DNA from 2 places in the Blastococcus sp. SYSU D01042 genome. Region 2 is predicted to be linked to the other one. Evidence: predicted binding sites of a transcription regulator. Region 2 holds the regulator's gene; the other holds the start of a gene.
The links. Region 2 encodes LexA, which represses DNA repair genes until DNA is damaged. Its sites were predicted from a motif close to TCGAACANNTGTTCGA; they were not measured.

Region 1: the regulator LexA is predicted to act here: its motif matches at 2,353-2,368, upstream of ACI79H_RS00930 (DUF222 domain-containing protein).

The regions. Positions count from the first base shown of each region.
Region 1 covers NZ_JBJGZM010000001.1:183,589-187,999, reverse strand. Annotated here, with positions in the region: gene ACI79H_RS00945 (sensor histidine kinase) at 1-846, shown strand, start outside; gene ACI79H_RS00940 (response regulator) at 861-1,475, shown strand; gene ACI79H_RS00935 (2-phosphosulfolactate phosphatase) at 1,480-2,214, opposite strand; gene ACI79H_RS00930 (DUF222 domain-containing protein) at 2,384-3,598, shown strand; gene ACI79H_RS00925 (EAL domain-containing protein) at 3,602-4,411, opposite strand, start outside.
Region 2 covers NZ_JBJGZM010000005.1:46,090-50,500, forward strand. Annotated here, with positions in the region: gene ACI79H_RS11160 (hypothetical protein) at 10-1,008, shown strand; gene lexA (transcriptional repressor LexA) at 1,064-1,831, opposite strand; gene ACI79H_RS11170 (LysM peptidoglycan-binding domain-containing protein) at 2,039-2,608, shown strand; gene ACI79H_RS11175 (hypothetical protein) at 2,740-3,567, shown strand; gene nrdR (transcriptional regulator NrdR) at 4,004-4,411, shown strand, end outside.

The sequences.
Region 1 (4,411 bases), on a different contig from region 2:
CTGTGGACGCTGGCCCTGGGCGCGGCCGCGACCCTCGGCCCGGTGGTGCACTGGGCGCAGGGCACCGAACCCTTCGACCTGCAGACGTTCGTGGGGCTCGGGTTCAGCCTCGCGATGGGCGCCTGGGTGACCAGCGTGCTCGCGCACAGCGAGCAGCGGGCGGATCTGATCCGCGAGCTCGAGTCGACCCGCGCGGAGCTGGCCCTGCTGCACCACCAGCAGGGGATGGTCGCCGAGCGGGAGCGGCTGGCCCGCGAGGTGCACGACACCCTGGCGCAGGGCTACACGAGCATCGTGGTGCTGGCCCAGACCGCGGCCGCCGCGCTGCCGGGGGAGCCCGCGACCGCCGCCGAGCGGCTGGCCGTCATCGAGGAGGTCGCGCGGGAGAACCTCGCCGAGGCGCGGGCGATGGTGGCCGCCTTTGCGCCGGTCGCGCTGGACTCCGCGAGCCTGGTCGAGGCCCTGCAGCGGCTGGCCGAGCGGTTCCGTCGGGAGACCGGCGTCGCCACGCGCGTGGACACCGCGGCGCTGGGCGGAGGCGGCCCCGCGCTCAGCCGCGCGGAGGAGATCGTGCTGCTCCGCGGGGCACAGGAGGCGCTGGCCAACGTGCGCCGGCACGCCTCGGCCACCGCCGTGGTGCTGCGGCTGAGCCGGGTGGGCGCCGGGGAGGACGCGCAGGTGTCGGTGCACGTGGAGGACGACGGCGTGGGGTTCGACCCCGCGGTCTCCGCGGGCGTGGGGCTGGCCGGACTGCGCGACCGGGCGGAGGAGGTCGGCGGCGCCGTCGACGTCCGCTCGGCCCCGGGGGAGGGGACCCGCGTGACCGTGCGGGTGCCGGCCCAGTGATCAGGGTGCTGGTGGTGGATGACCACCCGGTCGTCCGCGGCGGTGTGGTCGGCTGGCTGGCCGCGCAGCCGGACATCGACGTCGTCGGCGAGGCGGGGGACGGGCTGGAGGCGCTGGCGATGGCCGCGGCGCTGGCGCCGGACGTCGTCCTGATGGACCTGCGCATGCCGCGCATGGACGGCGCCACGGCGACCGGCCGGCTCGCCGCGGACCACCCGGGCGTGCGGGTGCTGGTGCTGACCACCTATGACACCGACGCCGACATCGTGCGGGCGGTGGAGGCGGGCGCGACCGGCTACCTGCTCAAGGACACCCCGCTGCCGCAGCTGGCCGACGCCGTCCGCGCCGCCGCGCGCGGGGAGACGGTGCTCGCGCCGCCGGTGGCCGCCCGGCTGGTGTCGCGGATGCGGGCCCCGGCGGCGGACGCGCCGACCGCTCGCGAGCTGGAGGTGCTGGCCGGTGTGGCCCGCGGGCTGACCAACGCCGACATCGGGCGGGAGCTGTTCATCGGCGAGGCGACGGTGAAGACGCACCTGCTGCGGGTGTTCGCGAAGCTGGGCGTCGACGACCGCACGCGGGCGGTGCTCGTCGCGGTGGAGCGGGGGCTGCTGCCCGCACCCGGGCGCTGAGCGGTCAGGCGCTGAAGGCCCCGTCGCGGAGGACGGGCACGACCCGGCTGCGGTCCACCTCGACGGCGATCTCGACATCGGCGGCGAAGCCGCTCGCCGTGAGCTCGATCCCGGAGGCGCAGCCGCGGACGGCGTCGGGGACCGAGCGGGTCGCCTGGAACGCCGCCGCGGCAGCCGCGGCCTCGGGGGACGGCCTGACCCCGGTGCGCTCCAGCAGCGCGGCGATGACGGCGCCGGCGCCGAGCAGGTCCTCCAGCGCCGGGCGGAGCGTGCCGTCGGGCCAGCGCTCACCGGCGGCGATCACGGTGACCGGCGATCCGCCCTCCAGCCACCCGGCGACGGCGGAGGCGTTGCGCAGGCAGGCGGCCACGACCGTGCCCCCGCCCGCGGCGGCGGCGATGGCGGAGCCGTTCGGCGAGGGGAGGACCAGGCGCCCGGGTGCGGGCGCCGCGCGCAGGGCGGCCGGCGACAGCGACCACGGGTGGTCCGGCGTCACGTCGCGGCGGCCCACCGCCAGCCGCGCGTCCCTGTCGCGGGCCAGCGTCTCCGCGCGGGCGTCGCACCAGGCCACGGGGAGGACGGCGGTGCCCCGCTCGACGGCCACCGACACCGACGTGGTGAAGGAGAGGACGTCGACGACGACGAGCGGGCCGTCGTCGGTGTGCAGCGCCGCCGCACCGGTCGCACCCCAGTCGAAGCGGACGTCGTGGGCCTGCTGCGCCCAGGGGCTCTCCGGCATGCGGACCTCCGGTTGCTCTGTTCGCTCTCGCGGAGCCTCCGGCCCGCAGCGGCGGGCTGTCAAGCGTCCTCAGCGACCTGTGGACGGGTGTCTGAGCTGCGGATTCATGGGGTGCGGCGTGCTCGATCGCGGTAGACTTCGAACACCTGATCGAACCGGTGGAGGTGTTGTGAACGAGCTGGCCGAGGCCCTCGACGCGCTGGCCGGCGAGCGGCTGGACGGCCAGTTCGGCGCGGCCCTGCTCGAGCGACTGGGTCCGTTGCTCATCGCGGCGAACCGGCTGGCCGCCGAGGTGGCGCGGACGGTGCGGCAGTGCGAGGTGGCCGGCTCCGCTGAGCACGACGGCAAGGCGTCGATGGCGTCGTGGCTGCGCGGGCACCACCGGCTGAGCGCGAGCGCGGCGAGCCGGCTGGTGCGCAACGGGCGGGCGCTGGAGCAGCTGCCGGCTCTCGCTGCGGCCGCTGCGGCCGGGGGTGTGACGGCGGAGGCGGTGGGCGTCATCGCGCCGGTGACGTCGGCGGAGAACCTGGCCCGGGCCGAGGAGCAGGGCGTGGACGTCGGCGCGGTCGACGCCGCGCTCACCAAGGTGGCTGCGACCCGGCCGCACGTCGAGCTGCGGCAGGTCGTCGGGCACTACCTGGCCCGGCTCGACCCCGACGGCACCGAGCCCGACCCCACCGAGTTCCGCAGCCTGGTCACCGCCCGCGACAGCAACGGTGCGATCACCGGCCGGTTCGTCCTCGACGCGATCGGCGGGGAGAAGGTGCTCGCCGCGATCGAAGCGATCCGGCAGGCGTCGCGTCCCGCCGGGGACACCCGCAGCCGCGGCCAGCAGTCCGCCGACGCCCTCGTGCAGCTCGCCGACAACGCCCTGGCCTCCGGCACGCTCCCCACGATGCGGACCGTCAAGCCGCACGTCGCGGTCACCATCGACCTCGACGACCTCGTGGACACCTCGACCGCCGGCGCAGGCGCCGGTCGCACCGGGTTCGGCGGGGTCATCTCCGCCGCCCGCGCCCGCTGGCTGGCCTGCGACGGCAACCTCACCCGCATCGTCATCGGCCCCGACGGACAACCGCTCGACGTCGGCCGGACGCACCGGGTGGTCCCGCCGCACCTGCGCCGCGCCGTCGAGGTGCGCGACCGCACGTGCGTCTTCGCCGGTTGTGATGCGCCCAGCCACTGGTGCGACGTGCACCACCTCCTGCACTGGATCGACGACGGCGACACGTCGCTGGTCAACTCGGCGCTGCTGTGCGAACGCCACCACACCAAGGTCCACTCCGGCTTCCGCGTCGAACGACAACCCGACGGACGATGGCGCACCTGGCGCCCCGACGGCAGCGAGATCCGGCTGCCGCAACCGTTCCTGGTCCCTGCCTGAGCGTCAGACGAGCGCGGCTCCGTCGTGCCGGTCGGCCGTGAGCACTCCTCGCTGCGCCGGGATGCCCGCGGTGAGGGCCGGCTCGGGAACAGCGGGACGGCCGAAGAACCACCCCTGCCCGTAGTCGACGCCGAGCGTGCGGAGGACGGCCGCCTCGTCGGCGGTCTCGATGCCTTCGGCGACGACCCGTGCCCGCAGACCCGCCGCGAAGTCGACGAGCGAGCGGATGAGGACGGTGCGCACCGCGTCGCTGTCCAGCCCGCTCACCAGGCTCCGGTCGATCTTGATGACGTCGGGTGCGGTGACCACGATGTGGCGCAGGGAGGAGAACCCGGCACCGACGTCGTCGATGGCCAGCCCCAGCCCCGCGGCGCGGAACGGCGCGAGCACCGCGGCGATCGCGTCGTAGTCGTCCACCTGGTCGTGCTCCGAGAGCTCGAGCAGCACCCGTTCCACGGGCAGCTCCGCGAGCAGCTCGCTGCACGCGGGCGTGAGCAGCGTGCCGGGGGAGACGTTCATGGCGACGTAGCCGTCCACGGACTCGAGGTGCGCCGCCGCGCGGCGCAGGGCCAGCAGCTCCAGGTGGTCGCCGCGCCCGATGCTGTGCGCCTCCTCGAACACGACGTCCGGGGCCTTCTCCCACTCGGCGGGGAAGCGGCTGAGCGCCTCCGACCCGACACGCACGCCCGTCGCCAGGTCGATGATCGGCTGCAGCGCGACCACCGGTCCACCGGCGGCCATGACGGGGCCGAGCCGCTGCTCGATCTCCGACCGCCGCTCGTTCTCCCTCACCTGCGGCTCGATGATCACCGA
Region 2 (4,411 bases):
CTCGGCGCGGTGGTCCTCCTGGGTTCCCTCACGCCCGTCGCCGGCGCGGCCGGGGTCGCCGCGGCCGAGGAGGCCGCCCCGGCGGTGCGGTGCCAGATCACCGATCCCGCCCTCGCCGAGATATCCGGCCTGGTCGACCTCGGCGACCGGATGCTGGTCATGAACGACGGCGGGGACCGGCTCGGCGTCTCGGTGCTCGACGCGGCCTGCCAGGTCCTCGAGACCCGGACCGCGGCTGTCGACCCCTACGACCCGGAGGACCTCGCGCTCGGTGGCGACGGCACCCTCTGGCTGGCCGATGCCGGAGACAACACGGCCGTGCGCTCGACCGTGGCGCTGCTCGCGCTCCGCCCCGACGGTTCCGCGGGCGTCCACCGGCTCACCTACCCGGACGGCGCGCACGACTCCGAGGCGCTGCTGCTGGCGCCGGACGGCACGCCGTTCCTCGTCACGAAGGACGTGCTCGGCTCCAGCGGCGTCTACCGGCCCACCGCGCCGCTGTCGGCGGAGGCGACCGTGCCGATGGAGCGGGTGGCGACGGTCAACATGACGCTCACCGGGACCCCGGGCGGCCCGGTCGGCCGCGCCGGTCAGCTGATGATCACCGGGGGAGCGGTGGCCGGCGACGGGCACGCGCTGGCGCTGCGCACCTACACCGATGCCTACGTCTGGCCGCTGACCGGCTCCGACGTCCCGGCCGCCCTCGCCGGCACACCGGTGCGCATCCCGCTGCCGGAGTCGCCGCAGGGAGAAGCCATCAGCTTCACCGCCGACAACCAGCAGCTGGTCGTCGCCAGTGAGGGCGTGCCCAGCGACGTCGTGGTCGTCCCGATCCCCGCCGCCACCCCGGGGAGCGCGCCGGCGTCCTCGGGCGCTGCGGTGCCCACGCTCAGCGAGCTGACCGGCGACGGGAGGTCGGCCATCACCTCGGCGATCATCGCCGCGGTCGTCGCCACCCTGGTGGTGTGGATCTGGGGACTGGTGCGCCGGAGCAGGACCCGTCCCTGACCCGGGGCGGACGTCCGCGCCGGCCCCGTGGGGTGGGGCCGGCGGGGAGCTCGGATCAGACGCGCCGCAGGACGGAGACGACCCGGCCGAGGACCGTCGCGTCGTCGCCGGGGATGGGCTCGTACGCGGGGTTGTGCGGCAGCAGCCAGACGTGGCCGTCGCGGCGCTTGTAGGTCTTGACCGTCGCCTCGCCGTCGATCATGGCGGCGACGATCTCCCCGTTCTCCGCCGTCGGCTGCTGGCGCACGACGACCCAGTCGCCGTCGCAGATCGCCGCCTCGACCATCGAGTCACCGGCGACCTTCAGCATGAACAGGGTGCCCTCGCCGACCAGCTCGCGGGGGAGGGGGAACACGTCCTCCACCGCCTGCTCGGCCAGCACCGGACCACCGGCGGCGATCCGGCCGACCAGCGGCACGTAGGTCGGCGCCGAGAGCGGCTCGTCGGTGCCCGGAGCGGCCTCGGCCAGGGGCGCGGCCGGGCTCGAGGTGTCACCGGGCAGCCGGACGTCGAGCGCGCGCGGACGGTTGGGGTCGCGCCGCAGCCAGCCCTTCTTCTGCAGCACCGAGAGCTGGTGGGCCACCGACGAGGCCGACGACAGGCCGACCGCCTCGCCGATCTCGCGGACCGAGGGCGGGTACCCGCGCCGGTCGATGGAGTCGCGGATGACCTCGAGCACCCTGCGCTGGCGCTGGGTCAGCCCGTCGCCGTCGGTGCCGCGGTCGGGGAAGGAGCGCACCGACGCGGTGCTGCTGCCGGTGTCCGGTTCCGTCGTCGCGCTGCGCGTCCGCCGGCCGCCCGACGTCCCGCTGGTCTCCGCCACGTCTCCTCCTCGCCGGCCGCCGGTGCGGCCGTGCTGGTCGTCTCGCAGAGACCGTAGCGCCGATCATCGCGGCTTTCAAACAGGTGTTCGAAGAAAGTCGTCGCGTCGGGTCGCTTCTGTCGGTGGCGTCCGGTAGACATCGCACAGACGTTCGATTCGAACAACCGTTCGAGGACGTGGTGGGCATGCCGGGTCGGAGGAGTGGTCATGGGAAGCGTGGCGCAGGCCGTGGTGGAGTTCGACGAGGCCGTGCAGGCGCCGTGGCGCCCGCCGCTGGCGGGGGGCACGGCTCGGCGCGGGCAGTTGCGCGCTGTGCCGGACCCGGTCCGGCAGCCGTCGCCTCCCCGCCCGCCGGTGGAGCGGGCCGCGGTCGCGCCGGCGGCGGTGCGCCGCACCCCGTCGACGCCGGCGGCCCGGCCCGCGCGGCCCGCTCGTCCCGCGCCCCGGATGGCGCCCCCGGGTCACGGTCCGGTCGTCCCGGCCGCGCCCGGCCTCCGGCTCACCCGCCGCGCCCGGCGCCTGGGCGTCGTGCTCGGGCTGGCCGTCGGTGTCGTCCTCGGCTCGTGGGTGGGCTCGGCGGTCGCCGGCGGAGAGGAGGGCCTCCGCCTGGCCGGGGAGGTCAGCGTCGTGGTCGAGCAGGGCGACACGCTGTGGTCGATCGCGGCGGCCGTCGCGGGGGACGAGGAGGACGTGCGCGCCGTCGTCGCCGAGATCAGGGAGCGCAACGAGCTCCGCGACGCCGCCCTGGTCCCCGGCCAGGTGCTCGTCCTGCCGTGACCGGCTCGCGCACCCTGACCGACCCTCTCGGCGACAGGGCAACACCTCTCCAACCGGACGAGGTCGCTTCGTCAATCCTCGGTCCGGGCGCCTCCACGCAGAGTGGTGGAGCCAGCGCTTACGGTCATCGCGTGTCAGGTACCACGGACAGCCGCGCCGCTGTGTTCACCGGTTCCCCGCAGTCGGTCGAGGTCTACCAGGCCGGCACGTGGTGGTCGGGCGAGCTGCTGGGCTGGCGGCACGACGCCTCGGGCAGCTGTCAGATGTGGGTGCGCGTGGTCGTGGGCGGGGTCGAGGAGACGGCCTGGATCGACCTGGCCGCCCTCCGGCTCCCCGGCGCCGCCGCGCCGGCCCCGGGGGTCGGGGTGATCGACTCCCGCGTGAAGCAGGAGCTGCCGACCGCCCAGGCGGTCTCGGCCCTGCGCGGCCGGGCGCGCACCGGTGAGCCCGCCGCCACCGACGCGCTGCCGCTGCTCCGCGACGAGCCCGCTGCGGCCGGCGCGCCCGCCGTGGACGCCCCCACGGTCGCGGTCGCCCGCCCCGGCGGCCGTCGTCGCGCCCCCGAGACCGGCGAGGTGCCCGTGCTGTCCGCCCCGGCCGCCGTCCCGGCTGCCGCGTCGGCCGGGCGCCACCGTGCCCCCGCCGACCCCGGCCGGCACCGAGCTGCCGACACCGAGGTCTTCGCGGCCGTCTCCGACGCGACCGCCCAGCTGTCCGCCGTGGGCGCCGAGCACGCGCCCCCCGTCGAGGCGCGCCGCGCGGTCCGGCCGCACGCCGGCGCCGGGTGGACCGTCCCCGCTGCGCGCAGCCCCCGGGCGGAGGAGTCCTACGGCCGGTCGGAGGTCTGCACCGGCCGCATCGAGGTCGAGCCCGACCTCCTCACCCGTCCCATGCGGCTGAGCGACCTGGCACCGCACGCGCGGCGTCCCCGGGTGAGCGGCGCCGTCTCCGGCGCCTGACGGGCCGGCCCCTCGGCGGTTGACCCCGGGTCGGCCGCCGTCGGCTGTCCGCTGGTGTGCCCTCGCATGCCGCCGGTGTCCTCCACCCCTCCGCGGGTTGCCGAGTCGGCATGTCGCCGAGTCGACCCGTCGCCATGTCGACGGGTCGGTGCAGCGCGTCGCCGTCCTGGTCCGGCGCGTCGCGCGGGCGTGTCGTGTGACTGCTGGGAAGGCGTGTTCCTGCGGGTGACAGCAGTGTCGGGGCGGAACACGCCGACCGATGCACGTCTTGCACATCTAGTGGGGCCAGGCTTAGGGTTCCACTAGATCTAGTAGTTACAGAGCTGTAAGCCTTGTCCACACGCTGGTCCTCAGGTTCTCCCCGTGACGTCCACCGGATGTCCCCAGGAGGGTCCACAGGACGGCCGGGCGAGGCCGCCGAGGGAGGTGAACCGCGATGCGTTGCCCGTTCTGCCACAACCCCGACAGCCGTGTCATCGACTCGCGGGAGGCCGACGAGGGAGCCACCACCCGTCGTCGCCGGTCGTGCCCCCAGTGCAACCGCCGGTTCACCACCGTCGAGGAGGCCGTCCTCGCCGTCGTCAAGCGCAGCGGCGTGAGCGAGCCGTTCAACCGGTCCAAGGTGGTGGCCGGTGTCCGCCGGGCCTGCCAGGGCCGTCCCGTCGACGAGGACCAGCTGGCGCTGCTGGCCCAGCAGGTCGAGGACACCATCCGCGCCAGCGGAGCGGCGGAGGTGCCGGCCCACGAGGTGGGCCTGGCCATCCTGCGACCGCTCCGGGAGCTGGACGAGGTGGCCTACCTCCGCTTCGCCAGCGTCTACCGCGCCTTCACGTCGGTCGCCGAC